DNA from 3 places in the Peribacillus sp. NPDC006672 genome. Region 1 is predicted to be linked to each of the others. Evidence: riboswitches for the same ligand, from Rfam matches in the RefSeq annotation. Region 1 holds a riboswitch; each other region holds the start of a gene.
What was found. Region 1 has a riboswitch for S-adenosylmethionine ahead of ACQKKK_RS05170 (methionine ABC transporter ATP-binding protein). Riboswitches for the same ligand answer to the same signal wherever they lie in the genome.
Positions count from the first base shown of each region.

Region 1 (4,523 bases):
GGGATGAACCTTCTTTAATTTCCTTCAGCGATTTATATTTGTTCGAATATATGCCCATTGGTGCTGTTGGAACTATGATAAGGTCGGAAAGCTTTAAATCATTTTCTTTAGCGAAGTTATCCATATACACTTTATGCTGGAATAGGTTGGCGTCGATCGAGTTGTTACCAAGCGACTTATTCGGCTGAATATAGTCGGTGAATTCTACGATCTCTATTTTGTATCCGAGATCTTCCAGACCTGGCTTGATTGCCTCTTTAACCATATCGGCGTAGGGTCCGGTAGTCGCCCCGATCTTCAACTCTTTTATGTCTTCAGTTTTTGGGGATGTGTCATCGCTTCCGCAAGCTGCCAAGCCAAGGGCAAGTGTGCAGATAGATAATAAAGAAGCTATTTTCTTCATATGAAATTCCTCCTGAAATGAAATATATTGAATCATTGAAAAAATGACTGATTCTATCGTTTGTTAACTATGTATGAGGCTTTGTCACCAAGCATTTGAATGATTTGCACAAGGCAGATCAATACAACAATCGTCGTGATCATGACTGTATTGTCATAACGGTAATATCCGTACCGGATGGCCAGGTCGCCAATTCCCCCTCCGCCGATTGTCCCTGCCATTGCTGAGTAACCGATAAGTGAAATGGTCGTTAATGTCAGCCCTTGAATGATTCCTGGTTTTGCCTCTGGAAGAAGTACATCCTTAATGATCATCCATGGGGTGGCACCCACGGCAATTGCAGCTTCAATCACTCCTTTGTCTATTTCACGTAATGCCGATTCAACGATCCTGGCAAAAAAAGGTATGGCGGATACGGACAGGGAAACAGAAGCTGCTCTTGGGCCTATCGTCGATCCAGTAAGCAAATCCGTTAGAGGAAGGAGGGCGACCAAGAGAATGATGAACGGAATTGAACGTACAATATTGACAGCAAAACCGAGGGATCGATTCACAAGACTATTTTCAAAGAATAAATTCCTGGTTGTCGTAAACAGCAATACTCCTAGCGGTAAACCGATTAGAAGGGCTACAGCAAGTGAAACTCCGACCATATAAATCGTTTCAAGAAAGGCTTTATTAAGATCAGGTAAAATATTGACGATGGAATCAAGCAGTGACATGTTTTAACACCTCCACAGAACTGGAACGATTCATTATATATTCCACTGCCGAATGAATTTCAGCGGCATCACCAATTAACTCAATGATCAAGATGCCTAAAGGGACATCCTGGATATACTCGATTTTACCGTGCAAGATATTACCCTTTACAGAATGGGTTTGGATAGTATCAGAGAGAATCGATTCTCCGGCGGTTTGCCCTTCGAATTGAATTTTAATAATCGTTCCTTTACTTCCTTCAATCAAATGCGAGGGAAGTTCGAAATCCAGTACACTGCTAATGAATTGCTTGGTTAACTCTTGCTTAGGCTGTGAAAATATTTCATAAACGGGACCTTCTTCAATTACCCGTCCATCCTGCATGACGGCGACTCGGTGGCATAGTTCTTTGACCACTTCCATTTCATGTGTAATCAACACGATGGTAATTCCAAGCTCCCTGCTTATCCTTTTTAATAACTGTAAGATCGCTTTTGTAGTTGTTGGATCAAGGGCTGAAGTCGCTTCATCACATAATAGTACAGAGGGATTATTTGCTAAGGCACGAGCAATGCCGACCCGTTGCTTCTGCCCACCGCTAAGCTGTGCCGGATAGACATCTTTTTTATCATTGAGCCCTACGATTTCCAACAATTCCAATACACGTAACCTGATGGCGTCCTTCGATTGATGCGCGGCCTTCAAGGCGAAAGCGACATTTTCATATACCGTTTTTGAACTGATCAGTGAAAAGTGTTGAAATATCATTCCGATCTTTTGACGATGTTTACGAAGCTCTTTACTCGATAAATAGGTTAAATCAATACCGTCAATGATGATATTTCCACCTGTCGGTCGTTCAAGCAAATTCAAGCAGCGGAGTAATGAGCTTTTTCCAGCTCCACTGTGGCCGACAATTCCATACACTTCGCCTGTTTGAATGGTCAAAGATACGTTATCCACTCCGATAACTCGGTTTTTCTTCAAGATGTATTCCTTTCTGACTGAACGGATTTCAATCATGAACATTCCCCCTTAAACATTAAAAACTGCCTCTATCATTCAGAAAGAGGCAGCGAAATTATATCTCGTCTTATCTTTCAGAATGCAATCATTCTGCAGGAAGTGGCACCGTTCCCGATTGGGGCGGTTGCCGGACATCGCAGGGCCTGATCCCTCCGTCACTCTTGATAAGTAAATTATTATTTTAGAATATTTCGAGTTTTGTATATACTCTATATTATTTGTAAAATCCTGCATTGTCAATCGTTACTATGTTTTTGAAATGATTTTTGTTCCGTGCTTTCGTTAAAAACCATTCCTCTAAAAAATGGGGCTATGAGGCAATTATCAAGTCTTTCCATCCAGGTTAATTATTCCATTATTTCCTTGTAAAAAGGGTAAAGAGATAATACATTTATTATAACCATGTGAAAAAAGGCAGATTAAACTACTTTTTCCGATAATGAGGAGGAAATGCATGATAGAGATCAAGACAGTAAATGATGTGGTTTGTGTGCACGGGACTCCTAGCGGCAAGTCGGGGATGAGTGTCTATGTTTTTTTAACGGATGGTCTATTGATAGATACTGGCGCACAGATATTATTGGAAGGGCTTGTTCCATTCTATGAGTCCTCAGACTTCGATTTAGTGGCGCTGACACACTATCATGAGGACCATACGGGGGGCGCAGCCTGGATAATGGAACATAAAAAGGTTCCGATATTCATTCATCCGATGTCGGTCGATGCTTGTGCGAAGGATGCTGAATATCCTGAGTACCGCAAAAAATTTTGGGGAAAGAGAGACGCCTTTAAGGCTGAGCCGCTAGGGAAGGCCGTTCATTCCCGCACCCAAAAGTGGGAGCCGATTTTTACTCCTGGTCATGCGAAGGACCATATGGTGTATTTGAATCATAGTAATGGCATGCTCTTTTCCGGAGATCTTTTCGTAACACCAAAAACAAAGCTTGTCTTACGGGAAGAGTCTGTCCCGATCATCATCGATTCCATAAAAAGATTACTCCAATATGATTTTGGGGAAGTTTTTTGCTGTCATGCCGGGCATGTTCCAGATGGAAAGGAAATGTTCAGAAAAAAACTGGATTATTTGGAAAACCTCCGTGGTGAAATTTTGCGTTTACATCATCAAGGACTGACCGTTCATGAGATCCAGCAACTCGTTTTACCGAATCGATATCCCCTTATCGAGATATCTGAGCATGAATGGGATTCGGAGCATATCATTACATCGATACTAAAAGGAAATGTTTTGAGTGCAAGGGAGAATGAATGAAAAAGGGAGAATTTTCTATTGAAAGTAAATGTGTTTGGGTGATTTGCACTCACGATAGCCCTCTTTATTTGTTGTTGAGTACTTTAAAATCTCGCCCGATGAGCAGAGATAACAATCAAAATATTCATCGTAAACATAGTCATGTTTGCAGAAGAGTCCTTTTTTTGTTCGAGGACGTGTATACGGTAAAGCCGGTGTTATTTTGACACGTGCGAATGATAAAGGGTAATCGCTTCCATTTAACTCATGGGAAAGTGCAGGAGTTAAAGATTGGGTCTTCATAATTTTCTAAAAAAGACTTAATGCGCAAACGGAAATTGTGTGACTATAGGCACTTTGAAAAGGAATTAGATGATTATATTTATTACTATAACCACAAACGAATGAAGGTAAAATTAAAAGACCTAGTCCAATAGAATACCGAACTCAGGTCTTAGAAGCTGCTTAAACTATATGTCTTGGGTCAGATCACTTTTGCCTATAGTCTTTTTTAACTTGAGGTGATGACGATGTTTAAAATGTAGGGGTGTAATAGTAATAGCTAAAGGAAAAGAGTTTATTTCGTATTTTCCTTTTTGTCCTTATGTATTCCTCTATTAAAAACTTAGTCGGATTTTCTACCTGACCTATAGAATTGTTTATTCACTCTTTGAACTCCGATTGGTTCAGGGCCCTCTAAAAGAGAGCCCCTACCGGGTTTATTTATTGATATTGGGATCTGTTTCATCATAAAAATCATGTGCTTCCTCGATGTTTTGAAGGTTAGCGACTTCATACACATTTCCGCCTGCCATTCCTTCATTGATGATACGGTCGATATCCAGGAAAACCGAGTCCTTGCCATCATATTCGGTATCCTTCAAAAATGTCATTTTTTCTTTATCCAAAATAAATCCCTCCAGCCTTTTCTTTAGTTTAGGCAAAGGAGAGTTTTTTATACTGTTCAGGGGTTTCAAATTAAAAGGGGGGATAGGGTTCATTCATATACATGATAGACCATTAAGTCATGTATCATGCTTTTTAGTTTGGTTTCTTCTGTTTCAGAAGGTGGGTTGGCTGTCCACTCGATGGATCCATCTTTATGATATAAGGCTTGAACTGCCTGCTTGTTGAAATAAAAAG
Region 1 is NZ_JBNNOR010000002.1:363,688-368,210, reverse strand. Features, by position in the region: gene ACQKKK_RS05180 (MetQ/NlpA family ABC transporter substrate-binding protein) at 1-403, opposite strand, end outside; gene ACQKKK_RS05175 (methionine ABC transporter permease) at 457-1,125, opposite strand; gene ACQKKK_RS05170 (methionine ABC transporter ATP-binding protein) at 1,112-2,128, opposite strand; SAM riboswitch class I at 2,196-2,302, opposite strand; gene ACQKKK_RS05165 (MBL fold metallo-hydrolase) at 2,586-3,401, shown strand; partial or broken gene ACQKKK_RS05160 (IS5/IS1182 family transposase) at 3,441-3,605, opposite strand; partial or broken gene ACQKKK_RS05155 (hypothetical protein) at 3,704-3,754, shown strand; partial or broken gene ACQKKK_RS05150 (IS3 family transposase) at 3,758-3,849, shown strand; gene ACQKKK_RS05145 (hypothetical protein) at 4,100-4,288, opposite strand; gene ACQKKK_RS05140 (YheE family protein) at 4,378-4,523, opposite strand, start outside.

Region 2 (4,523 bases), on a different contig from region 1:
ATTCCCTGCTCAAACGGCACTGGCCATGGCCACGAGAATGGGTGCCGAAGCAATCGGCATGGGTCATACGGGATCACTGGAAGCAGGTAAAAAAGCAGATTTCATCACCATTTACCCTTATAACAAAGAGCATCTGCAGCCGCTGAGTGAAGCATATTCGCATTTGCTTTATGCAGCACGCGGAAATGATGTATGTGATGTATACATTGATGGCAAGATGATGGTGAAAAATGGCGAATGCTTAACGATCGATGAAGAAAAAGTGATTGCCGAAACGAATCGTCTGCAGGGCACACTATCACAATAAATACGACACGAAACTTGCAGCTTCTTTCAGACTGAAGACAAACTCGATAAAATGGAGTTTGTCTTCAGTTTTTTTAGGTTTTAAATTTTGACGGTTCCAATTCACTTTGCATGAAAACGGAATTTGCCCACCGTTTTGGAGGGTTTGTACTACGACCGTTCCTTTCCACTGCAGGCGCTCGCTTTCCGCGGGCGGTCCGGGAGCCTCCTCGGCGCCTTTAGCGCCTGTGGGGTCTCCCTTGGACACGTATTTCCCGCAGGAGTCTCGCGCCTTCCGTTCCACTCCACTCCACTCTGCATAAAACTAGGATGGAAACCGCATTGCCTGCCGTTTTTGTGGAGGTTTGTGCATTGATCGTTCCCTTCCGCTACAGGCGCTCGCTTCGACCAAATTAAAATTAATTCGACCTCCAGTTTCGACCTAGTCCTGTTTAATTCGGCCAACCATGATCTAACACCACTGAATACATAGTAAAAAGACTTTAGGCTTAACAACTTAACGTAAAGTAGCCTAATCTCTTTCAGTTTGAGGTCTGTCTCCAGTCCAGTTTTTTGGAAATAGAGAAGCAAAGTAAGCCTGTTAAAAATAACAAGAGAAATATAGGTATGGCAAAGATGGTTAAAAAAGAAAAAATGAAAAAAATACTGCTGACCGCAAATATAAGCCAGCTAATAATTAACAATGAACTGGATAAAAAATCTTTGATAGCATCGATCATTAATTTCACCACCATCTGGGATATATTGTTAGTATGTATTATATATGATTTTACAATTAGCTTGGGAAGTAGTTCATAGTTCATGCACATATAAGTGTAAAAGGGGATGGAATGAATGGAAAACGAATGGTCTTCGTTAATAGCGCACGTGAAGCAGCTGGAGGAGAAATTATTAAAATCTGAGATCCGTACATCACCAGAGGAACTTTCACGATTATTGAAAGATGATTTCTTTGAGTTCGGCAGTTCAGGTCGAATATGGACTAAAAGCGATTGTATCGGAGAAGAAGGAATAGAAGCGGTGAACATGATCTTAAGCGATTTTGACATGCACCAATTGTCCGAAGATACCGTATTAACTACGTTCCGGATTTTTGATGAAGGTAGAGAGGAGCATACCTTAAGAAGTTCAATCTGGAAATATGCGAATGGCAGATGGCAAATGTTTTTTCATCAAGGCACAAAAACGAAAGGGCCCCTTTGAGCCTTTTAATAATAAAAAATATCATAAAAGATCGTAAGTAAAATGAGTTTTGCCTGCTTTGAAACTATTCCAATAAAATGATGAGGTGGATAAAGTTGATCTTTCGTACCATTGATACGGACAAGGATAAGGACATTATCATTAAATTCAGGAAAGATTCCTTTGTTGTAAGTTTTGGATCTGAAGATGGTTTTGGAGATGAAAATTCTTATCTGAAACAAATGAAAGAAAGGGTCCGCAAATTTCCGGATGGACAGGTGATCATTGAAAAGGATCAAGAACCGATTGGACAAATGGAACTTCAAATTCGGGAGTATGAAGGGACTGAGATTGGCTATGTGAATTTATTTTATCTTATTCCCGAATACCGCAGTAAAGGCCTTGGCAAGGAATTGGTACGCTACGCAGAAAACTTTTTCAGGCAATTTAATGTATCCGAATATCATTTAAGGGTGTCTCCGGACAATCAAAGGGCGATTCGTTTATATACGAATTCAGGCATGATGAAGATAAGGGAAGAAAATGAAAAATACCTTGTCTGGAGAATGAGCAAATCATTATAAAGTAGAAGTGGAATTATATTAATATAATAAAAAAACTGTCAATTCACTATACTATGAAAATGTTTAGAGCGATAAAAAATATAGTTGACTTTAGAGAAAATTGAATATATAGTGAAGGACATAATTAAATATAACGTTAATTCTTATCAAGAGATGTGGAGGGACTTGGCCCTATGATACCTCGGCAGCGGGTTTTTACTTTTGTAAAAATACTGTGCTAATTCCAACGGACGAAAGTTTGAAAGATAAGAAGGAGCTTTTCTTAGATAATTAATTTAAGAGTTTACTCTTTTTTATGTCTAAAAGAGGCCTCTTCTGTCTGATGACGGAAGGGGCCTCTTTTGTTTATTCAGAATGGATATGGTTATTTGGAGAATTGGTGCATTTACTCGAGAGTTTCACGCATTACTCGAGAGTTTCGATCATTAATCATGAGTTGTGAGCATTAACTCGAGAGTTTCGCACATTTACTCGTGAATTTCGCGCATTTACTCGAGAGTTTCGCACACTTACTCGAGAGTTTCGCACATTTACTCGAGAGTTTCGCACATTTACTCGTGACTTTCGCGCATTTACTCGTGAGTTTCATGCATTTACTCGTGAGTTTCACGCATTTACTCGTGAGTTTCGAAGATTTACTCGTGAATTTCGCGCATTTACTCGTGACTTTCGAAAATTTAACCCGATCATTATGAAACATTGGAAGCTCTTCTCTGATAAAGAATTTGTACAAATAAACAACATGGGGGGAGATTGGATGATTGAGTTTCAAAATGTTAAAAAGGTTTATCAAACAAAGAAACAGACGGTTGAAGCGTTAAAAGGAATTAATTTGACCGTTGAAAAGGGGGATATATTCGGTGTAGTCGGTTATAGCGGGGCCGGGAAAAGTACGTTGATCAGGCTGGTCAATCTGCTGGAACACCCTTCAGATGGTCAGGTGATTGTTGGGGGGAAGGAGTTAACTTCATTGAACCCAAAGGAATTACGGGCAGAGAAGAAAAAAATCGGGATGATCTTTCAGCATTTCAACTTGCTTAACTCAAAGACCGTTTTTGATAATATCGCCATGCCGCTCGTTTTATCGGGAACTCCGGGTAAAGAAATCAAAAAGCGGGTAGGCGAGCTGTTAGAGTTCGTTGGCTTATCAAGCAAGGCAAAGAGTTATCCGGAACAATTATCCGGCGGTCAAAAGCAGCGGATCGGCATCGCAAGGGCATTGGCTACCAATCCATCAATCCTATTGTGTGATGAAGCTACATCGGCATTGGATCCACAAACAACGAGTGCAGTACTGCAGCTCTTAAAAAAAATTAATAAAGAATACAATATTACCATTCTGCTAATCACTCATGAAATGTCAGTGATCAGGGAAATTTGCAATAAAGTGGCGGTCATGGAGGGCGGATGCGTGGTTGAACAAGGCTCAGTTTTCGAAGTTTTTGCCAAGCCGCAAACTGATATTGCAAAAAACTTCGTGAGAACGGTCATACATGACGAGATTCCACAAAGTTTCCTGAAAAGTATAGGGTCCCATATCCCGATTATTTGGAAAATTAATTTTATTGGGACTACTTCGGGTACTCCTTTACTTTCAACCATCTCGAAGAAATATGATGTTCATTTAAGTGTATTATCAGCCAATATTTCTGAAATTCAAGAAACGCCTTTTGGGAATTTGATCATCGAGGTAACAGGTGACCAAAAAGAGGTAGGCAAAGCTTATCAATATATTAAAGATGAGGGGATTCTCGTACAGGAGGTGCAAGTAAATGGGTAATACGCTTTGGGGAATGGAAATAACGGCAGACCAGCTGTCGACCGCTTTCGGTGACACACTTTATATGGTAGCCATCTCATTGGTGTTTTCTGGATTAATCGGGCTCCCGCTAGGTATCCTGCTTGTCATTACTAGAAAGGGTCACATCCTGGAGAATAAATGGATCTTTAATGTATTGAATCCGATCATCAATATATTACGGTCGGTTCCTTTCATCATCTTGCTTGTAGCACTGATTCCGTTTACTAGAATGATTGTAGGCAGTGCGATCGGAACGAATGCAGCCATTGTTCCGCTTATCTTTTACGCGGCTCCTTATATTGCCCGCCTTGTGGAGAACTCCCTGTTGGAAGTGGACAAAGGGATCATCGAGGCAGCTCAGGCAATGGGGGCGACGACATGGCAAATCATTTATCGCTTTTTGATTCCCGAGGGGCTTAGTTCGTTGATCCTTACATTTACAACAGCGACAATCGGGCTGGTTGGTTCTACAGCCATGGCAGGTGCCGTCGGTGCAGGCGGGGTAGGAGATTTAGCCTTGGCTTACGGTTATCAAAGGTTCGATACGATGACGATGGTCGTCACAGTGGCGGCACTCGTGATCATCGTTCAATTATTGCAATCCACCGGGAATTTCGTTTCAAAAAAAATCAGAAGAAGATAAAAATAAC
Region 2 is NZ_JBNNOR010000004.1:228,987-233,509, reverse strand. Features, by position in the region: gene ACQKKK_RS09005 (amidohydrolase family protein) at 1-307, shown strand, start outside; gene ACQKKK_RS09000 (hypothetical protein) at 299-589, opposite strand; gene ACQKKK_RS08995 (DUF4440 domain-containing protein) at 1,141-1,509, shown strand; gene ACQKKK_RS08990 (GNAT family N-acetyltransferase) at 1,605-2,072, shown strand; SAM riboswitch class I at 2,213-2,324, shown strand; gene ACQKKK_RS08985 (hypothetical protein) at 2,546-2,767, shown strand; gene ACQKKK_RS08980 (methionine ABC transporter ATP-binding protein) at 2,830-3,852, shown strand; gene ACQKKK_RS08975 (methionine ABC transporter permease) at 3,866-4,516, shown strand.
Region 2: another riboswitch for S-adenosylmethionine. It lies ahead of ACQKKK_RS08985 (hypothetical protein); the one in region 1 lies ahead of ACQKKK_RS05170 (methionine ABC transporter ATP-binding protein).

Region 3 (4,523 bases), on a different contig from region 1:
TTTCGCTTTTCGTGCTTTGTTGCTGGAACGGGCTCTGGTTTTGCATCTCTTGTAAATTCACGACCCCTACAATCGATTTGGATGCCGCTTCCACCATCTCTGCCCTATCATTTGAATCCGTACTTGTCGATAACTTTTCTGCCGTGACACTTCTATCCTTTTCAACGCTTTCCGTTTGTTCTACACCTGCCGTTTGGGTTGACTCATTCACGGAACCTTTCCCTTGATCTATAAAGTCCCCGCCCAATACAAATACAGAAGATGTAACAATAGAAGCAACTGTTCCGGAAACAAGGCCAGTTAGCAAAAGCGATTTGCCCTTCTTCCGTTCTGCCTTCACTTTGGCTTGCTCATCACCATTATAATTCTCCATCTTTATCCCTCCTATGATTGTCCTTTACTTGGCTCAATCATAAACAGTAATTATTAAAAAATTCTTAAGAAATAAAGAAATAAGTGACCTTTTTATAAAAAATATAAAATTTTATCAAAACTTGCTATGTGATATTTTGCCATGCTTGAAAACAAAAAGGTCTCAACATAGGACCCTTTTCAATTCAACCGTTATATCTCTTTACATGACTTCATACACTTCTTTTGTCTCCTTATTCACGCCATACCAGCCCCAAGTAGCTGCGTGGCCATTTTTCTGACTGCCTTCATCCCCTTCGAACACTTGAAAAATGTAATCTCCCTTTTCGGCATCATGATCATATTCGATTTTCAAATGCGGGAAATTTTCCATGTCCACGTAATCCTTCACAAGCTTCTCCGCCTGAGATTTACTTAAGGTACTAACCGAATCCTTCCTCCCTTCTTTTTCTTTTCCTTTTACCGTCCCAGCTTTTGTATCCGTTGCCGCCTTATCTTCTAATTTGGATCCAACGTTCCCCTTTTCACTTGCTTCCTCCACCGGTTCCACTTCGTCACTCCCCTCTACTGTTCCTATAGTGGCTGAACCTGACACCGGATGCATTTCCGCCGCCTTTAAAACCATTAGTTTACCTTCCCCATATTTTGCCTTATATGCGGTTGCTTCTTCAAAATCTCTTTGGGCCGCATCAAAATCCTGTTCGTCGTATTTCTTCATTCCACTCGCCAGAAAACCTGAAAGATCCATTAATTCTCTTGCTTCCGATGTTTTTGCTTCTTTATAAGCTAATTCAAATGCCTCGTGGGCTTCTAAATAATTTTCCTCATTCAACTGACTTTTTCCCAAATCCAGATTGGAATCATAATTCCTTGTTACGCAGCCTGAAGCAATCAACATAAAAAAAATAACCATGAATGATCTCTTCACTACATCACTCCTCACTTTTCCAAAGATACTCTCCCATATTATTCTATAAATCCATCATAAACCCTTTGATTAAAATTCCGATACCTCTATTTCCTATCATTTTCATTAAAGAAATGTTGATTTTTATGATTATTTTTTTACAAAAAGCGGTACAGAATAGATAAACGGTTGAAAGGATGATGAGCAGAATGAGACAGGATAAACAGACCTATCATGTCGATTTGGTCAGCGGCGACGTACTCGGACAAAAACTTGAAGAGAATCCGAGCTTCACTGTACATGCAACTGATGAAGAACTGGCAGAATTGAAACAATGCTTGGAGGAACACCGGACAGATGACCTGGAGGCATATGCCCGTTCACATGTGCCCTACCTTCTCTATCATCATGACCGGGCAAATGATAAATACGATGCAGCCATGAAAAGACTTTATGCCCTCATTTATAAATTAGGGGATGCAACGGCACGAAACCATATAGAAGAAATCGGCATATTGAAAGATAACAAATTCGAGGGAAAAGAAGAAGTGCAAAAGTTCAAATAAGAATTATGACAGAACCTGAAATTCAAAGGTTCTGTTTTTTTATGAAAGACCCCTAAAGGGGATATGGGGGCATGACTTTAGCTTTGAAATTTGTTTTAAGTGAAAATAAGTTGTTGTTATCCACTAATAATATTATGATGGCATTCTAAATAAAAATCGGAGGTATCTTATATGTTTTTATTTGGGGCCATTATCATTTATCTTTGCTTAGCATTTTTCTGGACGTTTTTATTCAGCCTTTTCAAAAAGAGACTTTATGTTTTTATTGCACCTTTCAGTATTTTGGTCATATCGCTTTTATTATTTGGTTTAGGCAGTGCAACACCTTTGGCAGTCGATTCATCAACTAGGGAGCCGCTGCACCCACTTTCTCAACCCTCAGCTTCTTATACACTAACGTCATTTGCGGTTATCGCACTAGCTCCGCCTTCTTTTATACTTGCTTTTGTCATCTTTATTATAAGAGGTAAAAAAGTAAAATGAAGACGATACATAAACGCCCCCGCCCCAATGGGTGCCAACGAAAAAATCCTGTTGCATATCCAACAGGATTTTTTTCAATCTTTATTCAAAATTCACAATGACAGGATTCTTCTTTGGCCCGATGAAACCGTGGCCCCTTTTGTATAGGTAAGGGCAATTCCCTGGATAATGAACATCGTAGCCAACGTCATCAGCATGTCGGGAATTCTCAATTTAACGATCATGAATGAATTCAATGCCCCTACGACTAGTGAGGCACCGATTGCAGCTCGACCCGCACGGATAAAAGTGGCTTCACGAGTGACTTTAAAATTTATGAATGCGAGGACTGTTCAGATTGCCCATTGAAATCGCGTTGCACAAAGGCAGAAGGAAATCGTCAGGTGCATTATAACCCGATTTATGAAGAACTAAAAACGAAAGCAAAAGTGAACCTTTGGTCTGAATCAAATGCACAAATCTACGCTCGACGAAAAATCGAGGTTGAGAATGTTTTTGGTCACATCAATGGCAATAGATCGTTCCGTCGGTTTTTACTTCGGGGCTTGCCGAAAGTCCAAAACGGAGGTTGTCATTGTGGCTATGGCCCATATTCTACTGAAAGTAGCTGGCCTTCGAAAGCTACTCTCAACAAAGAATTATAAAAGTAGAAAAACAGGTGAAGGAAAACGAATTGTTTTTCTTCACCTGTTCTATTTTAGGGACTTATTAGACAGTCCCTTAATCAGCTGTATTGCAGACTTATCCCTCTCTTATCTGTCAAAACATTTCTGTTTTGCAGGATTTAACACCAATTCCTAATGGAACGGTTGCTGGGCATCTTAGGGCCATTCCCTCCGCCACTCTTGATAAGAGAATATACGTTTTTCGTAATTATCACTTTATAGGGATATAGTCGCAAGTCAATAGTTTTTTGAATATTTGAAATGTTCCCTGCTATTTTATTTTCTTTGAAGCTGGGCTAGACGCTTTTTCTCAATTTTTTCAAGTCTCTCCAACTGACGTAGTTTCACTTCGAACACAGTAATCGGATCACGGTAAACTTCCGGATTTTCTTTCATATGCTCCAATGCAGCCTGGTAGTCTTTGATTTCTGTCTGCGTTTGCTCTATCGTTTTTTGAAGTAAGGCAAATGAGCTGCGATAGAAAAGTGAGATGTCCCGATCCAAAGATTTTTCAAACAATCCAAATTGGGTAAGGAAGCGTTCAGTGATCATTTCCGCAACATCCTGATAATCTTCACTTTCCAAGTATTTCTTATAACGATTGTACATATTGGCTTTATTTTGCGGTATTGCCCCAAACAGCTTCCCTGCTCCTTTAAGCAGCAATTGTGATGGAGTCCTGCGCAAAAGGATATTAACGTTTTCGATGCGGATACTGCTTGTCATCCGGTCGGCATCACGGCGCCAGTCATCCAATACCCTAAAGTCACCTGACAGCGTTATCCGTTCTTCTTTGTATAATTCATTGAATCCGGCACTCATCTCATCCATAAACTGTTGGCTTTGCGAGAACTCCATTTGGGAACTAGCAATCCAATCTTGAAGAGAACGGTAATATTGAGGCATGATCTTGTCAGAAATGAATGCTTGAATCCGCTCATTCATTTCATGGTTCAGCTGTATATGGACCTGACTGAAATCACTGCTTTCCGTTAACGATTTAGAGCAATCCCTCAGTAATTCCGGAATTTTAGAAGAAAGCTGACTTTTAACTTCATCCTTAAGCACACGGTACGACCTTATGATATTTTCACTTTTTTCTTTTTCCAAATCAGCCAATTGATTGACCGCGCCATTCAATTTGACTTCCATCTGTTCATTCCAAGAGATGGAATGCTCGCATTTCCGTTCATTGGCTGCTCGTTTTTCTAACAGATAAGATAAAGTTTTACGAATGAAAGCAAGAATTTTTTCAGATCTTCTTTCTTTCCAATTATCATCTTGATAATTGGATTGAAGGAATGCTGAAAGGTCCTTCAACTGCTGCTTGCTGTCATAAAGTTTGGAGAAAGCGAACACTTTCGCATTCGGGAAATATGCATTCACTTTATCCCATGTTTCGTCTTCCATCCGGACCGCGACTTGATCACTGTATATCGTATCCATTTTATTTAATAAGAAATGAATCGGCAGTTTCGGAGCCATCATTTGAATTTCCAATAACAGGTCCCGTTCACTACCGGTGAAAGG
Region 3 is NZ_JBNNOR010000027.1:42,095-46,617, reverse strand. Features, by position in the region: gene ACQKKK_RS24900 (S1C family serine protease) at 1-373, opposite strand, end outside; gene ACQKKK_RS24895 (hypothetical protein) at 575-1,300, opposite strand; gene ACQKKK_RS24890 (hydrolase) at 1,489-1,845, shown strand; gene ACQKKK_RS24885 (hypothetical protein) at 2,017-2,328, shown strand; partial or broken gene ACQKKK_RS24880 (ABC transporter permease) at 2,451-2,597, opposite strand; gene ACQKKK_RS24875 (transposase) at 2,640-2,972, shown strand; SAM riboswitch class I at 3,078-3,183, opposite strand; gene ACQKKK_RS24870 (GTPase domain-containing protein) at 3,270-4,523, opposite strand, start outside.
Region 3: another riboswitch for S-adenosylmethionine. It lies ahead of ACQKKK_RS24880 (ABC transporter permease); the one in region 1 lies ahead of ACQKKK_RS05170 (methionine ABC transporter ATP-binding protein).